Regions from separate parts of the Knoellia sp. B-D-2 genome, predicted to be linked through region 2. Evidence: predicted binding sites of a transcription regulator. Region 2 holds the regulator's gene; each other region holds the start of a gene.

Region 1 (4,203 bases), 870 kb from region 2:
CGGGTTCGCGAGCTGGCGGGCGATGACCGTCTGCGGGACCACGCGCCGCGACGACGGCGCGGAGTCGGCCGGAGCCACGGGCTCCGGCTCGACCTCGGCCTCGGGCTCGCGACCGGCGGCGCGCAGCATCTCGTTCTTGAGCTCGACGGCTGCGGACGAGACCGCAGCGCCCTCCGCGAGCAGCTCGAGCAGCGAGGTGTCACGAGCCGCGGTCTTCGCGAGGATCGTCGCGATGCCGTCGAGCCGCGTCATCGCGGCGGTGCGCTCACCCTCCGAGATCGAGGCGTCCGCCCGCACGCGCTTGCGCTCCTCCCGCAGCAGGATGGCGACGACCTGGTATGCCGTCCGCTCCCGCGGGCGGACCTTGCCGCGCTGGGCGCCGGCCTCGACCTGTCGGACGGCCTTGGCCAGGACCGGGATGATGCCCTCGCCGTCGCGTGCGCGGGACGGACGCCGGTCGCGCGACGCGGTACGCGAGGCGCCACCGCTGCGCGAAGTTCGTTGTGCCAAGCCGAACCTTCTCGTGAGTCGGACACAGCAGGGAGCCCAAGCCGTCCCGGTTCACCGTGGTCGAGGCGATGCGGGCGCCTGCTGGCACCGCGGCACACCGGACCGACGTGGACGCGGGCGAGGGACCAAGCCCTTGGCCACCGTGTCGCCGAGCGCCCTCGCCGAACGACGGGACGCCAGACCAGCATAGGCGTTCGGGCACGCCAGTCGAGTCACGTGGGCGGCGAGCCCACCCGGAAGACGTCGAGCATGAGCCCCAGTGTCGCGTAGTAGCCGGTGAGGACGACCAGCTCGAGAAGGCGCTGCTCACCCAGGACGGTGACCAACCCGGCATACGTCGGGTCGTCCAACGACTCCCTCGCAGACAGCAGGCGGACGGCCTCATGGACGGAAGCCTCCACCGGGTCCACGCCGGCCTGCTGCGCGAACCCCCCAGAACGGATCGCGTCCAGCTCCTCGTCGGCCAGCCCGACCGACCGTCCGATGCGGGTGTGAGCCCACCACTCGAAGTCGCTGTCGAGCCGCGAGGCGACGGTGAGGATCGCGATCTCGCGCTCGCGGTCGGTGAAGGACGTGAGGTACCGGACGGCGGCGCCGAGCTGTTGCAGGGGCTGCCCGAGATGGGGCACATGGAGCATGAGGCCGAAGGGTCCGACGAGGGAGCCGTCGGCAGCAGCGAGGGCGAACGTCTGCGGGCCCGACGAACGGGGGCCGCCCGTGATCGCGGCACGGAGCTCTCGCTGGGCGTCGTCGAGCCGGTCGGGGGTCAGTCGTGCCAGTCGCTCACCCATCACCACTCCCCTGTGCCGTCGCGGACCCGTCGCGGGCTCGTCGGGCTCACCGTAGCGGGACCGCCCGCGCACGCGGCGGACGACGAGGCGGCCACCGGTCCGTGACCGGCGGCCGCCTCTTTCTCGCTCACCCCGGGGGGCTGCGCACCCGGGGTCCCGGTGGGTGAGCAGGGCCACGGCGGGGTGTCGCACGCGGCTCGGCACTGCGCGGCCGAGTCTGCGGGCCCGCCACACCGTGTCCGGTCGCCGGCTCGGCCGGCGCGGCGGCCGAGCCCCACGCGCACGCGATGATCGCGTCGAACTCCGCCGCCAGCAGCTCCTCGTCGGCCAGGACGACGTCCAGGAAGTCGTCGACCTCGGTGCGACTCGAGGACGCGGGCGCGGCGGCGCCCGCGGTCCACAGGGTCACGGGGGCCATCGCCGATCAGCCCGATCAGGCCGAGATGGCTTGGCGCTTGCCGTTGTCGCTGCTGTTGATCTCGATCCTGCGCGGCTTGGCCTTCTCCGCGACCGGGACCTGCAGTCGCAGCACCCCTTGGGCGTAGTCCGCCGTGATGTGGTCCGTGTCGAGCGTGTCCCCGAGGAAGAGCTGTCGGCTGAACACGCCACGGGGACGTTCGGCGGCGAGCAGCTCCTCGTTGTTCGACGGCCCGGGACGCTCCGCCTTGACCGTGAGGACGTTGCGTTCGACGTCGAGGTCGATGCTGGCCGGGTCGACGCCGGGCAGGTCCAGCTCCACGACGAACGTGTCCTTCTCACGCCATGCGTCGATCGGCATGACGGCAGGGCGGGCCAGGGTCCCCACGGCGCCGAAGGCCTGCTGGGCCATGCGGTCGAGCTCGCGGAAGGGGTCGGTGCGCATCAACATCGTCATCACCTCCAACACATCCAGATGCCCTCGACGGGCCACAGACCCCCGGATGGGATCTATGGTGTGCGCTACACATTTATTACCACCCGCGCGGGACACGTGCAACAGTCCGTCGACGGTCCACGGGTGAGCAGGGCACGCGCAGACGGCAGGAGTAGGTTGGGGGAGCACCCCCGAACCAGCTCAGCAGAGCAAGCAAGGACCCATGGCCGACGTCGACGACCTCCTGTCGCAGCTCGCCCGCCGCATCGTGCGAGGCGTCGAGCAGGGCCTTCCCCTGCCCACCCGCCTCTGCCAGGCGACCGTCGACCTCCTCGGGTGCGACGGAGGCGCGATCACGCTGGCCTACACGCTCCTGGAGCGGGTCACGCTGTGCACGACGAACGACACCGCCCGCATCCTCGAGGAGGCCCAAGACGTCGTCGGCCAGGGGCCCGGGCCGGATGCCTTCACCACCGGCACCTACCAGCGGTTCGACCTCACGGTCGAGGACGGACCGAACCCCCGGTGGCCGCTCCTGGAGAGTGAGACGCTCACGGCATTGGCGCCCCTCGTGGTCCACGCACTGCCCCTCGGCGAACCCCACCACATGCTCGGCGTGCTGACCCTGCACCAGACGGGCTCCCCGCCCCCGCTCGACATCGACGCCGCACTGGTCGTCGCCAAGGTCCTCACCGCGGCGCTCCTTGCCGATGCCCCCACCCAGCACGATCTCGGGCACGAGCCGTGGGCGGAGCGGGCCGAGGTCCACCAGGCCACCGGGATGGTGGTCGCCCAGCTGGGGGTGCCGGAGTCCGACGCCATCGCCCTGCTCAGGGCACACGCCTACTCGCACGACCAGAGCGTCACCGCCTCGGCGCATGCGGTCCTCACACGCCAGCTGACGTTCTCGGCCACTCCCGAGAGAAAGATCGAATCGACATGACGACCACGAGTGTCACCGACGTCCTGGTCCAGGCCAACGCTGCCATGGTCGGTCCGCACCCGGACGTCACCGGTGCGATGGCCGAGCTGCTCGTCGGGGTGACCGAGGTGCTGTCCGCCGACGCTGCCGCGGTGCTCGTGACGTCGGACAGCGCCCTCGAGGTGCTCGCCAGCACCTCACACCGCGTGCACGACCTCGAGATCTACCAGGCGCAGGTCCACGAGGGACCCTGCATCGAGTCGTTGCGCACCGGCACCGGCATCAGCGCGCACGGCGTCGACGCCATCCGGTCACGCTGGCCCGTGGCCGGCCCGGTGATCCTGTCCTCGGGATACACCGCGGTTCACGCCACCCCCCTCCGCTGGCACGACGAGACGTTCGGCGCGCTCAACGTCTTCTGGGCCGAGGAGTCCGACTTCGAGGAGCGCCTCTCGGACTGCCGAGCGCTCGGCGACGCGCTCACCCTCGTCCTCCTCTGCGGTCGTCTCGAGGACGGAGCGCTCCTCGAGAGCCTGCGGGCCGCCCTGCACCGTCGCACCGTGGTCGAGCAGGCCAAGGGTGCGCTCGCCCACGTGCTCGGCATCGACCCCGGTGACAGCTTCGAGGCGCTCACCGACTTCTCCCGACGCGAGGAGATCCCCCTGGGCCACGCAGCGGAGCTGGTCATGGCGCTGGCCCGCACCGGCACGCTGGGCGAGCACCTGACGACGTCAGGTCACCACGGCTGACCCGTCCGGGCACCGGTCAGGTGGGGCCGAGGTGCGCCCGCTCGAGCAGCGCGGACGTCCTCACCGGCAGGTCCCCCGTCATCTCCACCTCGGCAGCGATGTCGTGGACCTTGCGGTTGAGGTCCATGCTGGCCTTGCGCAGGAGCGCGAAGGCCTCCTCGCTCGGGACCTGGCGCTGGGCCATGACGATCCCGACCGCGGTCCCGATCTGTCGGCTCGTCCCGAGGGCGGCCGTGAGGTTGTCGACGTCCTCCGCGCGAAGGTGGGCCTCGCCGGCGAGTGCGGCGAACGGGGCGAGGAGCGCCGCCCTGGTCCGGTCTCCGTCGCCGAACGCCCCAGGAGGGGACGCGTAGAGGGACAGCGCGGCGCGATCGGTTC
Region 2 (4,203 bases):
ACTGCTTCGTCGCGGCGACGAGGACGGCGTCCCATTTCGCCCGCGCCCGGGCGCCCCGCTCGCCCCGCCACTGGACGATGCTGCGCGAGGCTTGCCACGGCACGACCTCGTCGACCCCGAGCTCGGTGGCGGCCTCGACGGCCTGGTCGTCCCGGTCGCCCTTGGCCAGGGCCTGGACGAGGACGAGCCGGGTGCGGGGTTCGGGCAGGTCCTCGACGAGGTCGGCCCGCAGGTCGAGCCGGTCCCGCTCGACCGTCTCGACCACCCCGGTGACGACCCGACCGGCGCCGTCGGCGACCCGGAGACGCTCGCCGGTCCGGGTCCGCCTCACCGTGGCCGCGTGGCGCCCCTCGGCCCCGTCGAGGACGACGACGTCGCCCGGTGCGGTCGCGGAGAGCGAACCGGGTGCGACGAGGTAGAGCGCGAGGCTCAAGGTCAGCGGGCCTTGAAGGCGTCGCGGAGCTTCCCGAACAGGGAGCCCTCGGTGGGGTTCGCCAAACGACCCGTGGGCTTCTCCTCGTCACGCAGGGTGGCCAGGGTGCGCAGGAGCTCCTCCTGCTCGTGGCTGAGCTTCGTCGGCGTCGCCACCATGGCGTGGATGACGATGTCGCCGCGCCCCGAGCCCCGCAGGTGCGTCACGCCCAGGCCCCGGAGGAGGAGCTGCTCCCCCGACTGGATGCCGCGACGGACCTCGAGGTCGCTGACGCCGTCGAAGGTCTCGAAGGGCACGGTCGCACCCAGCGCTGCGGCGGTCATCGGCAGCTCCAGCGTGGCGTGGAGGTCGTCGCCCTGGCGCTGGAAGCGCGGGTCGCGCCGCACGACGACCTCGACGTAGAGGTCACCGGCCGGGCCGGCTCCGGGGCCGACCTCGCCCTCGCCGGCGAGCTGGATGCGCGTGCCGGTGTCGACGCCGGCGGGGACGCGGATCGTCATCGTCCGGCGGGTCCGGACCCGGCCGTCGCCCGAGCACTCGTAGCAGGGGGCCTCGATGACCTGGCCGGTCGCCTGGCAGTTGACGCAGGGGCGGGTCGTCATGACCTGGCCGAGGAAGCTGCGCTGGACCTGCTGGACCTGACCCTGCCCACGGCACACGTCGCAGGTGCGCGTCCCGGTGCCCGGCTGGGTGCCGGCGCCGTGGCAGGTGCCGCAACCCACCGCGGTGTCGATGGTGAGCTCCTGCTCACCGCCGAAGACGGCGTCGGCGAGGTCGATGTCGAGGCGGACGAGGGCGTCCTGGCCCCGGGACTGCCGCGAGCGCGGCCCGCGGCCCTGCGCCTGGGCAGCGCCCTGCCCGAAGAAGGCATCCATGACGTCGCTGAACGAGAAGCCCTGGCCGAAGCCGGCACCCGCGGCACCGGCATACGGGTCCGCCCCCATGTCGAAGCTGCGCCGCTTCTCCTCGTCGGAGAGCACGTCGTAGGCCTGGGAGACCTTCTTGAACTGTTCCTCGGCCTCGGGCCCGCTGTTGACGTCGGGGTGGAGCCGTCGGGCAGCCTTGCGGTAGGCCTTCTTGATCTCGTCGGCGGTCGCGTCACGGGCCACGCCGAGGTCGGCGTAGTAGTCGTTCACTTCGGTGGACGTCCTTCACTGGTGGCTGGTGCGGTCAGGGGTCAGGCAGGGGCGGTCAGGCCGTGCTCATTCGGAGAGGATGCGGCTGACATAGGTGGCGACGGCGCGCACGGCGGCCATCGTCGTGGGGTAGTCCATGCGGGTCGGGCCCACCACCCCGAGGCCGGCGACGAGGTCGGACCCCAGGCCGTAGCCGGAGGTGACGAGCGAGGTGCTGCGCAGGCCGGCATACGGGTTCTCGGCCCCGATCCGCACCGCGACCGTCGAGCCCTGCTCGCTCACGCTGCCGAGCAGCTTGAGGAGCACGACGTGCTCCTCGAGCGCCTCGAGGACCGGGCCGATCGAGGACGGGAAGTCCTCGCCGGCCCGCACGAGGTTGGAGGTGCCGGCCATGACGACCCGCTCCTCGCGCTGCTCGACGAGCACCTCGGTGAGCTCGGCGGCGATGGCGGCGAGGAGGCCGCGGGCCGCGGGGTCCACCTGCGTCGGGAGCTCGCCGAGCCCGCCTGCGGCGTCCGCCAGCGTCCGGCCGACGGTGGCGCTGTTGACGTCGGAGCGCAGCGAGGCGAGCATCCGCTCGGCGGTCGGCTCGACGAGGTCGAGACCGGTCTCGAGCACCCGCTGCTCGACCCGGCCCGACGTCGTGATGAGCACGACGAGCAGGCGGGAGGCGCCGAGCGGCACCAGCTCGATGTGCCGGACGGAGGAACGGGTGAGGGACGGGTACTGGACGACGGCCACCTGCCGCGTCAGCGAGGCGAGGAGGCGCACCGTCCGGTCGACGACGTCGTCGAGGTCGATCGCCCCGTCGAGCAGGGTGCTGATTGCCCGGCGCTCGGCCCCGCTGAGCGGCTTGAGCGTGCTCAGGCGGTCGACGAACACCCGGTAGCCGGCATCCGTGGGGATGCGCCCGGCACTCGTGTGCGGCGCGACGATGAGGCCCTCCTCCTCGAGGACGGCCATGTCGTTGCGGACCGTGGCGGCCGAGACACCGAGCTGGTGGCGCTCGAGCAGCGCCTTGGAGCCGACCGGCTCCGAGGTCTCGACGTAGTCCTGGACGATCGCCCGCAGCACGGCGAGCCGTCGGTCCTCACTCATGCGCGACACCTCCTCGATCGTTGGCACTCCTGCTTGGTGAGTGCCAATTCTACGTCTACCCTCGCGCAGGTGACTGATCGCTACGGCCGCGACGTGCTCTCCGGCGACTGGATGGCCCCGCCCAAGGGCCGGTCGACGCCTCTCGCCGCGGAGCGCGGGGTCGTCGTCGAGGACGTCGAGACCGGGTGGGTCGGCGCCGTCGTCCGGGTAGAGAAGGCCGGCGGCATCCTCGTCGTCCACCTCGAGGACCGCCGCGGCCGGACCAAGGCGTTCCCGCTGGGGCCGGGGTTCCACGTCGACGGCCGGCCCGTCACCCTCACCCGGCCGAACGCCGCCGCCGACGCCCGGCTCTCGGCCGCCCGCGCCGCCGCCTCCCGGACCGCCAGTGGCTCGCGGGCCGTGGCCGACGCCCCCGCCCGGGTCGCGAGCGCGTCGCGCATCTTCGTCGAGGGACGCCACGACGCCGAGCTCGTCGAGAAGGTCTGGGGCCACGACCTGCGCATCGAGGGCGTGGTCGTCGGGATGCTCGACGGTGTCGACGACCTCGAGGCCGCGATCCGCGACTTCGCCCCCGGTCCCGGCCGCCGGATGGGCGTCCTCGTCGACCACCTCGTGGCGGGGACCAAGGAGACGCGGGTCGTCGACGCCGCCTCGCGGCTCCAGCCCTTCGCCCCGCACGTGCTCATCGTCGGCCACCCCTACGTCGACGTGTGGCAGTCGGTCCGTCCGGAGCGCCTCGGCATGGACCGGTGGCCGGTCATCCCGCGGGGCACGTCGTGGAAGCACGGGATCTGCGCGCACCTCGGGTGGGCGCACGCCGAGCAGGCCGACGTCGCCCGCGCCTGGAAGCAGATCCTCGGCACCGTCCGGACGTACGCCGACCTCGAACCGTCGCTGCTCGGCCGCGTCGAGGAGCTCATCGACTTCGTCACCGCCCCCTGACCCCGCCGCCCCCAAGGGCTTGCGTCCGCAAAGGTGGTCGAGTTCCCGACCAGGGTTGCGGACGCTGCCGGGGCGCCGAGCGCTTGCGTCCGCAAAGGTGGTCGACTTCCCGACCAGGCTTGCGGACGCTGCCGGGGCGCCGAGCGCTTGCGTCCGCAAAGGTGGTCGCCTTTCCGACCAGGGTTGCGGACGCTGAAAGCGGGGGGGTATGCCGTCCCGCTCGCCGGGGCGGCAGGGTCAGCCCTGAGCACACCCTGAACGCACCCCGAAGCGGGGATCAAACGGGGCCCGCATGGGTTTCACTGGAGACAAGCACCCCGTCCCCCGAAGGAGGACCCCATGACCACTCCGTACCCGGAGAACCCGCAGGGCCAGAACCCCCCGCCCCCGCCCGGGGCCCCGCAGCCCGAGTCGCCGCAGCAGCCGCAGGTCGCGCAGCAGCCCTACGCTCCCCCGGCGCCGCAGCCGCAGCAAGGATACCCCGCGCCCTACCAGCAGGCCGCCGTCCTCGACCCGGCGCAGCAGCGGCAGTGGGGCATGTTCGCCCACCTCGTGCCGCTCATCGCCATGGTCCTCAGCGCCGGCCTGCTGGGC
Region 3 (4,203 bases), 830 kb from region 2:
GTCCCGGACATGAAGTACGCCGTGCAGCCGTTGCCGCCCTGTACATGGTCCCGTGCATCGCGTGCCTGCCGGTCGGTTGGCTGGCGGTGCCCCGGGTGAAGGCGAAGGTGATGGCCCCGCCCGGCTTCACGTCGTAGGTCGCGCCGGAGTTGTGCCCGGCGTCGACCCGGCGCCCCCGGCGCCCCCGACGATGGTGGCGAGGGCGGAACGGGTGCGGGTCATGGCGGGTTCTCGGGTCGGGCCGCCCCCTCGGCGACGATGCGCTCAGGCTGCCCATGCGCCCGGCGGCTCGACACCCACGAAACCGCGGAGTTCGACCGCCGGCGATGATGGGTCGCGTGAGTGCACCCCGATGGCAGACGATCCTCTTCGACCTCGACGGCACCCTCGCCGACACGATCCCGCTCATCGTCGCGTCCTACCAGCACGCGTTCCGCGAGGTCCGCGGCGAGGAGATCGACGAGGTGCGCGCCCGGGCCTGGATCGGCCGCCCCCTCCTCGGAGCGCTGCTCGAGGAGGACCCCGAGCGCGGCCACGAGCTCGACCGCACCTACCGGGAGTGGAACCTCGCCAACACCTCGCGCCTCATCCGGCGGTATGCCGGCGTGCCCGAGATGCTCACCGCCCTCACCGCGGCGGGCGCGGCCGTCCACGTCGTCACGAGCAAGCGCCGTGACACCGCGCGCACCGCGCTCGCCGCGGTCGGGATCGACCACCTCGTCGACGTCGTCGGCGCCCTCGAGGACACGACCCGGCACAAGCCCGAGCCCGACCCGCTCCTCGAGGCGGCTCGTCGGCTGGGGATCGACCCCGCGACCGCCGTCTACGTCGGCGACGCCACGGTGGACGTCCTCGCCGCCCGCGCTGCAGGCATGGCCGCCGTGGCCGTGACGTGGGGCGCGGGGGAGCGGGACGCCCTGGCGGCGACCGGCCCCGAAGCCGTCTTCGACAACGTCGGCGAGCTCACGGCATACCTCCTCGGCGGGACCACTGGGACTGCTGGGACGGGTGAGTAGGCGCCGTCGTCGCCTGTCCAGCGGACACGCCGGGTCGAATGACAGGCATGTCATTCGACCGATAGAGTGGCGGGCGCAGCCGTCACCGAGAAGGGTCCCCACGTGAACGTCGTCCACGACACCGCCGCGCCCGCTGAGCCCACGCACGAGGCGCTGAGCGATCGTGACCGCCGGATCATCGACTTCGAGCGGCAGTGGTGGAAGTACGCCGGCTCCAAGGAGTCGGCCATCAAGGAGCTCTTCGACATGAGCCCCACCCGCTACTACCAGGTGCTCAACGCGCTCATCGACAGCGCCGTCGCCATGGAGCACGACCCGATGCTCGTCAAGCGCCTCCGCCGCCAGCGGGCCACCCGCCAGCGCGCCCGCTCGGCCCGCCGCCTCGGCCTGCAGCCGCAGGGCTGAGCCGTGGCCGACCTCGACTGGAGCACGCCCGAGGGCCTCGCCGCCATCAGGGACCACCTCGCCGCCCGCATCGAGGGCTGGCGCCAACCCGTCGCGTATGCCGTCGGCGTGAGCTCTGCGTCCAGCTCGCCGGAGTGGGACTTCGCGCACATCAACACCCCCGGCGGCCGGCACGGCCTGCCCGCCGTCGTGCTGGCGAGCGTCCTCGGCCACGACGGTTCGACCGCCACGCTCGACCTCACGACCGCCCAGCTCGCCGCGGCCGTCGAGTCGCTCGAGCCGGCGCAGGCGTGCACGTCGCTGGAGCACCCCAACCTCGCCGCGTGGCGGGTCGCGCTCGCCGAGGCGCGGTCCAACCCGGCGCGCACGCTCGTCGCGGTGTTCGTCGCCGACCTCGAGGACCCCGTGTCGTCCGAGGCGGACGGGGCGATGCGGGCGACCTTCGAGGGCCACGCCCCCGTCCTCTGACGGCTCGGCCCGGCGCGACACGGCGCGACACGGCGCAACACGGCGCGACACGGCGCGACACGGCTCCCGAGCCGCCCGGCCGCCACCCGCCCCTCCGCGCCAGCGTCCGCAAACCTGGTCGAGAAGGTGACCACATCTGCGGACGCACGCGGACGGCATACGGCGGCGTCCGCAACCTTGGTCGCACAGGTGACCAGAATTGCGGACGCAACGGCGGGCGGGCGTTTGCACTCTCCACTCGAGAGTGCCAATAATGGGTTAGCACTCTCGGCATGAGAGTGACAGAACCTGGCCAGTCCGGTGAGGGTCCGCACGCGCGCAGACATGAGGCGCGCGAGCAGGCTCGTCCGTCGCGGGCGCCCTCTGGCCAGCCCCTTCGTCGTGTGGGAGGAACCACCCGAATGGCCAAGATCATCGCTTTTGATGAAGAGGCTCGCCGCGGTCTCGAGCGAGGAATGAACATCCTCGCCGACGCCGTCAAGGTCACCCTGGGGCCCAAGGGCCGCAACGTCGTGCTGGAGAAGAAGTGGGGAGCCCCCACGATCACCAACGACGGTGTGTCCATCGCCAAGGAGATCGAGCTCGACGACCCCTACGAGAAGATCGGCGCCGAGCTGGTCAAGGAGGTCGCCAAGAAGACCGACGACGTCGCCGGTGACGGCACGACGACGGCGACCGTCCTCGCCCAGGCCCTCGTCAAGGAAGGCCTGCGCAACGTCGCCGCCGGTGCCAACCCGATGGCGCTCAAGCGCGGCATCGAGAAGGCCGTCGCGGCCGTCTCCGACGAGCTGCTCGCGAACGCCAAGGACGTCGAGACCAAGGAGCAGATCGCTGCCACCGCCTCGATCTCCGCTGCGGACCCCCAGATCGGCGAGATGATCGCCGAGGCCATGGACAAGGTCGGCAAGGAAGGCGTCATCACCGTCGAGGAGAGCAACACCTTCGGCCTCGAGCTCGAGCTCACCGAGGGCATGCGCTTCGACAAGGGCTACATCAGCCACTACTTCGTCACCGACGCCGAGCGCATGGAGACCGTCCTCGACGAGCCCTACGTCCTCGTCGTCAACTCCAAGATCGGCTCGATCAAGGACCTGCTGCCCCTCCTCGAGAAGGTCATGCAGTCCGGCAAGCCGCTGCTCATCATCGCCGAGGACGTCGAGGGCGAGGCCCTGTCGACGCTCGTCGTCAACAAGATCCGTGGCACGTTCAAGTCGGTCGCCGTCAAGGCTCCCGGCTTCGGCGACCGCCGCAAGGCCATGCTCGCCGACATCGCCATCCTCACCGGTGGCCAGGTCATCTCCGAGGAGGTCGGCCTCAAGCTCGACACCGCGGAGCTCGACCTGCTCGGCAAGGCCCGCAAGGTCGTCGTCACCAAGGACGAGACGACCATCGTCGAGGGTTCGGGTGACGCCGACCAGATCCAGGGTCGCGTCAACCAGATCCGCGCCGAGATCGAGAAGTCGGACTCGGACTACGACCGCGAGAAGCTCCAGGAGCGCCTCGCCAAGCTCGCCGGCGGCGTCGCCGTCATCAAGGCGGGCGCGGCCACCGAGGTCGAGCTCAAGGAGCGCAAGCACCGCATCGAGGACGCCGTGCGCAACGCCAAGGCTGCCGTCGAGGAGGGGATCGTCGCCGGTGGTGGCGTCGCCCTGCTCCAGGCCGGCAAGGCGGCGTTCGCCAAGCTCGAGCTCACCGGTGACGAGGCGACCGGTGCCAACATCGTGCGTGTCGCGATCGAGGCCCCGCTCAAGCAGATCGCCATCAACGCCGGCCTCGAGGGCGGCGTCGTCTCCGAGAAGGTGTCGAACCTCGAGTCCGGGTGGGGCCTCAACGCCGCCACCGGCGAGTACGTCGACCTCATCAAGGCCGGCATCATCGACCCGGCCAAGGTGACGCGCTCGGCGCTGCAGAACGCCGCGTCGATCGCCGCGCTGTTCCTCACGACCGAGGCCGTCATCGCCGACAAGCCCGAGAAGGCTGGTCCGGCGATGCCCGGCGGCGGCGACGAGATGGGCGGGATGGGTTTCTGACCCACCCCCTCTGACGTCTCTGACGTCGACTGGACGGGCGGCTCTCCCCACGGGGAGGGCCGCCCGTTCTTCGTCCCGGCTCGGGGTCGGACCGTGCTCGCGGTGGGGGCGCGGTGGGGGCGCGGTGGGGGTCGCGCTGGGGTCGGGTCAGGGTCGGCTCGGGGTGAAAACCCACAGCGCGTATGCCGCGCGCGCACCTACCGTGGTCACCATGAGTACCGACCTGGCCCCCGAGCGCCGCGCCACGAACACCACCACGAAGGTGGCCGCCCGCGTCACCGACC
Region 4 (4,203 bases), 1.5 Mb from region 2:
GTGGCGACCGAGACGTGGCTGTCAGTGGTCAAGGGCCTGCATGCGTTCCGGAGAGACGAGATCTGTTGGCGCGCCTGGGTCTTCACGACCGCTCGACGTCGGGCCGTGGACCAGGGTCGACGTCGCGCCCGTCTCGCGGTCCTGGTCGCCACCCGGCCTTGCCGAGCCGCTCGCGCTGTTCCGTGCCACCGCCGCGTCCGTCCTGGTGACGACGCCCAGCCCCCTGACGAGGAGAATCCCTGTGCTCAGCCCACTCATGAGTGCCCGGGCCGGGGCGGCCGTCGCCGGCATCGCCATCGGACTGGGCGGCACCGCCGTGGTCGCCTGGTCGGCCACCCGCCCGCCGGCCGCGCCGTCGACGATCACTCCGGCCACGCCCTCCACCAGCCCGAGTCCGACTCCCAAACCGTCGGACCGCGGCGTCGGCCCTGACGCCAACGGTCCGGCCAAGTTCGGACTGTGCCGGGCCTGGTCCAACCACCACAAGCACGACGACGGCGTCGAACGGGCGAAGGGCTCCGTGGCCATGCGCAACCTCGCGGCCGCCGCCGGCGGCGAGGACAAGGTCGAGGCCTTCTGCGCCGCGGTGCCCCACCCGGGCAACGGACCCAAACCCGGCAAGTCCGACGACGCCACCGAGGACGGCAAGGCCGGCTCGTCGGGCAAGGACAAGCCCCCGCAGGCCGGCCCCAAGGACAAAACCGCGCCGCCGCGCGGTCCCAAGCCCAAGACCAAGCCCTCGGCGTCGGCCACGCCCCGCCCGACCCCGTCCGCCTCGCCCAGCAGCACGCCCATGCTGTCCCCGACCCCTCTGACCCCGACCCTGACCCCGAGCCCCAGCCCCACCTGACGAGCCCAGGAAGCCGATCGTCCGGAACCCGTCCTACGGTGCTTCCATGAGTGGACCACCGACACCCGGCTTCCCGGAGCCACCGCCCGTGGGTGACGAGGTCGTCACCCTGCTGGGGTCGCTCGAGCGGCAGCGCGCCACCTTCCACTGGAAGTGCGCCGACCTCACCGCCGAGCAGCTGAGGCAGCGGCTCCCCTCGTCCGAGCTCTCCCTGGCCAGGCTTCTCAAGCACCTCGCCTGGATGGAGGACCTGAACTTCACCCGGGACCTGGCTCACCACGAGGTGCCGGCGCCGTGGGCGGACATCGACGCCGAGACGCGCTCGGAGTGGGCGTTCGAGTCCGCCGACCTCGACCCGGCCGACACGCTCTATGCGCTGTGGGACTCGGCCACGGACAGGTCGCGGCGCGCGGTCCGCGCCGCGCTCGGCCCGAGCGGCCTCGCAGCCACCTACCCTGACGGCGACGGCCACGAGGTCACGCTGCGGCGACTGCTCGTCGACATGATCGAGGAGTACGGCCGGCACACCGGCCACGCCGACCTCCTCCGTGAAGCGATCGACGGTCGCGTCGGTGAGGACCCACCCGGCCGGCCGATGGCCTTCACCCTGGACTGACCGGCATACCTCCTCGGCCGGGGAGAGAGCGTGACCGCCGGCCGACGAGCGGTCAGGCGGGGTCGGGCTCGTACTCCTCGTCGGGGTCGCCCACCACGTCCTGCGCCTGGTCGAAGCGGTCGGCCTCGTCCGCGTCCCGGCTCTCGGGGGCCGGCCACTCCTCGTCGACGATGACCCTCGGGTCGGCCGGCTGCTCCTGCTCGACGCGGTCGACCTCCGGGACGACGCGGTCGAGTGGGGTGTCGTCAGTTCGAGCCATGCGTGGGCCTCCCTCTCTTGCGCAGCCGAGCGTTCTCCGCCTCCAGGTACAGGACCATGGCGATGCCCGCGAGGTTGAGCCCTGCCCCGAGCAGGTCCCCGATGCGGCGCAGCCGGTCGAGGTCGTTCGCGCTGTAGCGGCGGGTGCCGCCGTTGCTTCGTTGGGGCGTGAGCAGGCCTCTGGCCTCGTAGAGCCGGAGGTTCTGCACCCCCATGCCGACGAGGTCGGCGGCCACGGAGATGCCGTAGACGCCGCGGTCGCCGTCAGGAGCGCGGGTGGTCATCGTGCGCCGATCCTTCCGAGATGACTTTCGCTCTGCCACTTGCACCACTATGCCGGTGGTGCTAGAAAAAATCTATAGCGGTTGCCACAGGTTCAAGGCCGGTGGCACCCGCTCGTCCACAGGAAGAAAACGCCACGGAGGTGACCACGATGCTCATGCGAACCGACCCGTTCCGTGAACTGGACCGACTGACCCAGCAGCTCCTCGCTCCGCAGGGCAGGCTCGCCCAGCTCGCGGCGATGCCGATGGACGCGTGGCGCGACGGCGACAGCTTCCACGTCGAGTTCGACCTGCCCGGAGTGGACCTGGACTCGATCGACATCGATGCCGAGAGCAATGTCGTCACCATCAGGGCCGAGCGTCCGAACCGGGCTAGCGACGCGGAGCTTCTCGCGGCCGAGCGTCCGCGTGGGGTCTTCAGCCGCCAGCTCGTCCTCGGGGAGAGCCTCGACACCGAGCGCATCGAGGCGGCCTACGACAACGGTGTCCTCACGCTGACCATCCCGATTGTCGAGCAGGCCAAGCCGCGCAAGATCGAGATCAGCAGCAGCAATGAGGGTCAGAAGTCCATCAGCTCGTGACCCGCACCGCCCCTCGCCGGGCGGACACCCGAGACCCCTCGTCTGGGTCGCGTTCGTGCCACGCGCCCGACGCCGCCTGCGCGGCGCCCGCGCCTTGACGGCGTACCCGTTCGCGGCCCAGGCGAGGCCTCCCTCGGGTCCGGTGTGGCCATCGGGGGCGGACCGCGGCAGGAAGGAACGTCCGGCGCATCGTGACCAGCGATGAAGGCGACCTCTACCGCGCTCTGGGTCTGACGCCTCAGGCGACCCCGGCGCAGGTCCGGCGTGCCTACCGCTCCCTCATGCGCCAGAACCACCCCGACACCCGGGCGCCGGGGGACGCGGCCTCCGACGCGACGCTCCAACGCGCCATCGCCGCATACGCGATCCTCGGGGACCCGGACCTCCGATCCGGCTACGACGAGCGCATCACCCGCCGGAAGCCCGTCAGTCCCGCCCACGTCCGCCGTGAGCGAGGGTTCACGCCGAGTGATCCGCAGACGTCCCCGATCCGAGCCGGCCCGGTGCGCTGGCACCGGAGGGGGTGAGGACGTCGCGAGTCGGCACCTCCCCTCCCTGTCGCAGCCGGGAGAACCGACGTGCGGCGACCCCGCCGACGACGGCGATCATCGCCACGAGCAGACCTTGGTATGCCGTGTGCGCGCCGGTTCTCGCGGGGTCGGCGTAGCCGCCGTCGAAGAACCCCGACGCGATGCAGACCGGCGCGACGATCGTGAGCAGCGCGCTCGCGGCGAGGGCGGGCCGGCGACGTCGCCCGGACGCGACAGCGGCGGCAACGAGCTGGGCGAGCATCATCGGGAGGGGGATCGACAGACGGCCGGTGGGTCCCATGGCGTCGAGGACCGTGTCGGCGAGGCCGCCGGCGACGGAGACGAACGCTCCACCCAGCGACACCGCGGCGAGCACCGCGACGGCGAGGAGGACGCGGCGGTCCGGGGCGGTCGGCGTGGGGGCGAGGGTCATGGCGGTCCTTTCGAGTGCTGAGGCGAGTGCGCGGGTCCGGGTCTGCCCGGGGCGATGTCGCCTCGGCCAGAATGCTCGCGGCTGCTTGGGCCCGGCTTGCGTGCGTCGTGAGCGACCTCGGGCGGGCCGGCGCCGGCCCCGACCATCTGGGGAATCCCCGACCCCCGGTCGTCGCGGTCAGTAACGTGACGGCCGTGTCGGTGCAGGTCAGCGTCCTCGGGACGACCGCGCTCGACGGGCTCGACGGACCCGTCGCCATCGCGGCGCGCAAGCGTCGTGCGCTCCTCGCGGCCCTGGCGCTGGACCTCGGCACGGTCGTCTCCGCGGACCGCCTCGTCGACCTCATGTGGGGCGACGAGGCGCCGCCCGGAGCGTTCGGCACCCTGCACTCGTACGTCTCGGGCCTGCGACGGCTGCTCGAGCCCGGGTTGGAGCCGCGCGCCAGGCCGACGATCCTGCTCACCTCGGATGCCGGCTACCGGCTCGCCCTCCCCCGGGGCGCCGTGGACGCGACCGTGTTCGTCGACGGGGTCCGCGCCCGGCACCGCGTCCTCGACCCGCTCGCCTCGCAGCTCACGACGGGGCCGGACGACCGCTGGCCCGGGCGTGACGAGGTCGAGGAGCAGGTCGACGGGCTCGAACAGGCGCTGC

Evidence for each region. The regulator HrcA, encoded in region 2, represses chaperone genes, less so after heat shock. The targets are predictions, from matches to a motif close to TTNGCACTCGNNNNNNNCGAGTGCNAA.
Region 1: AC3EU2_RS10285 (Hsp20/alpha crystallin family protein) is a predicted target of HrcA. The motif match lies at 2,252-2,278, and genes of this name have one in related genera.
Region 3: groL (chaperonin GroEL) is a predicted target of HrcA. The motif match lies at 2,114-2,140, and genes of this name have one in related genera.
Region 4: AC3EU2_RS07165 (Hsp20/alpha crystallin family protein) is a predicted target of HrcA. The motif match lies at 2,090-2,116, and genes of this name have one in related genera.

Annotation. Positions count from the first base shown of each region.
Region 1 is NZ_CM173189.1:2,154,449-2,158,651, reverse strand. Features, by position in the region: gene AC3EU2_RS10300 (DEAD/DEAH box helicase) at 1-510, opposite strand, end outside; gene AC3EU2_RS10295 (carboxymuconolactone decarboxylase family protein) at 723-1,301, opposite strand; gene AC3EU2_RS10290 (hypothetical protein) at 1,429-1,710, opposite strand; gene AC3EU2_RS10285 (Hsp20/alpha crystallin family protein) at 1,735-2,169, opposite strand; gene AC3EU2_RS10280 (ANTAR domain-containing protein) at 2,378-3,097, shown strand; gene AC3EU2_RS10275 (ANTAR domain-containing protein) at 3,094-3,825, shown strand; gene AC3EU2_RS10270 (GAF and ANTAR domain-containing protein) at 3,842-4,203, opposite strand, start outside.
Region 2 is NZ_CM173189.1:3,026,393-3,030,595, reverse strand. Features, by position in the region: gene AC3EU2_RS14315 (16S rRNA (uracil(1498)-N(3))-methyltransferase) at 1-433, opposite strand, end outside; gene dnaJ (molecular chaperone DnaJ) at 436-1,569, opposite strand; gene hrcA (heat-inducible transcriptional repressor HrcA) at 1,636-2,667, opposite strand; gene AC3EU2_RS14300 (DUF3097 domain-containing protein) at 2,737-3,609, shown strand; gene AC3EU2_RS14295 (DUF4870 domain-containing protein) at 3,949-4,203, shown strand, end outside.
Region 3 is NZ_CM173189.1:2,197,859-2,202,061, forward strand. Features, by position in the region: gene AC3EU2_RS10495 (HAD family hydrolase) at 339-1,016, shown strand; gene AC3EU2_RS10500 (DUF3263 domain-containing protein) at 1,119-1,421, shown strand; gene AC3EU2_RS10505 (hypothetical protein) at 1,425-1,889, shown strand; gene groL (chaperonin GroEL) at 2,291-3,919, shown strand; gene AC3EU2_RS10515 (ABC transporter ATP-binding protein) at 4,131-4,203, shown strand, end outside.
Region 4 is NZ_CM173189.1:1,501,846-1,506,048, reverse strand. Features, by position in the region: partial or broken gene AC3EU2_RS07190 (sigma factor) at 1-120, shown strand, start outside; gene AC3EU2_RS07185 (hypothetical protein) at 242-850, shown strand; gene AC3EU2_RS07180 (mycothiol transferase) at 897-1,466, shown strand; gene AC3EU2_RS07175 (hypothetical protein) at 1,519-1,725, opposite strand; gene AC3EU2_RS07170 (MerR family transcriptional regulator) at 1,712-2,008, opposite strand; gene AC3EU2_RS07165 (Hsp20/alpha crystallin family protein) at 2,158-2,589, shown strand; gene AC3EU2_RS07160 (J domain-containing protein) at 2,781-3,116, shown strand; gene AC3EU2_RS07155 (hypothetical protein) at 3,049-3,552, opposite strand; gene AC3EU2_RS07150 (ATP-binding protein) at 3,747-4,203, shown strand, end outside.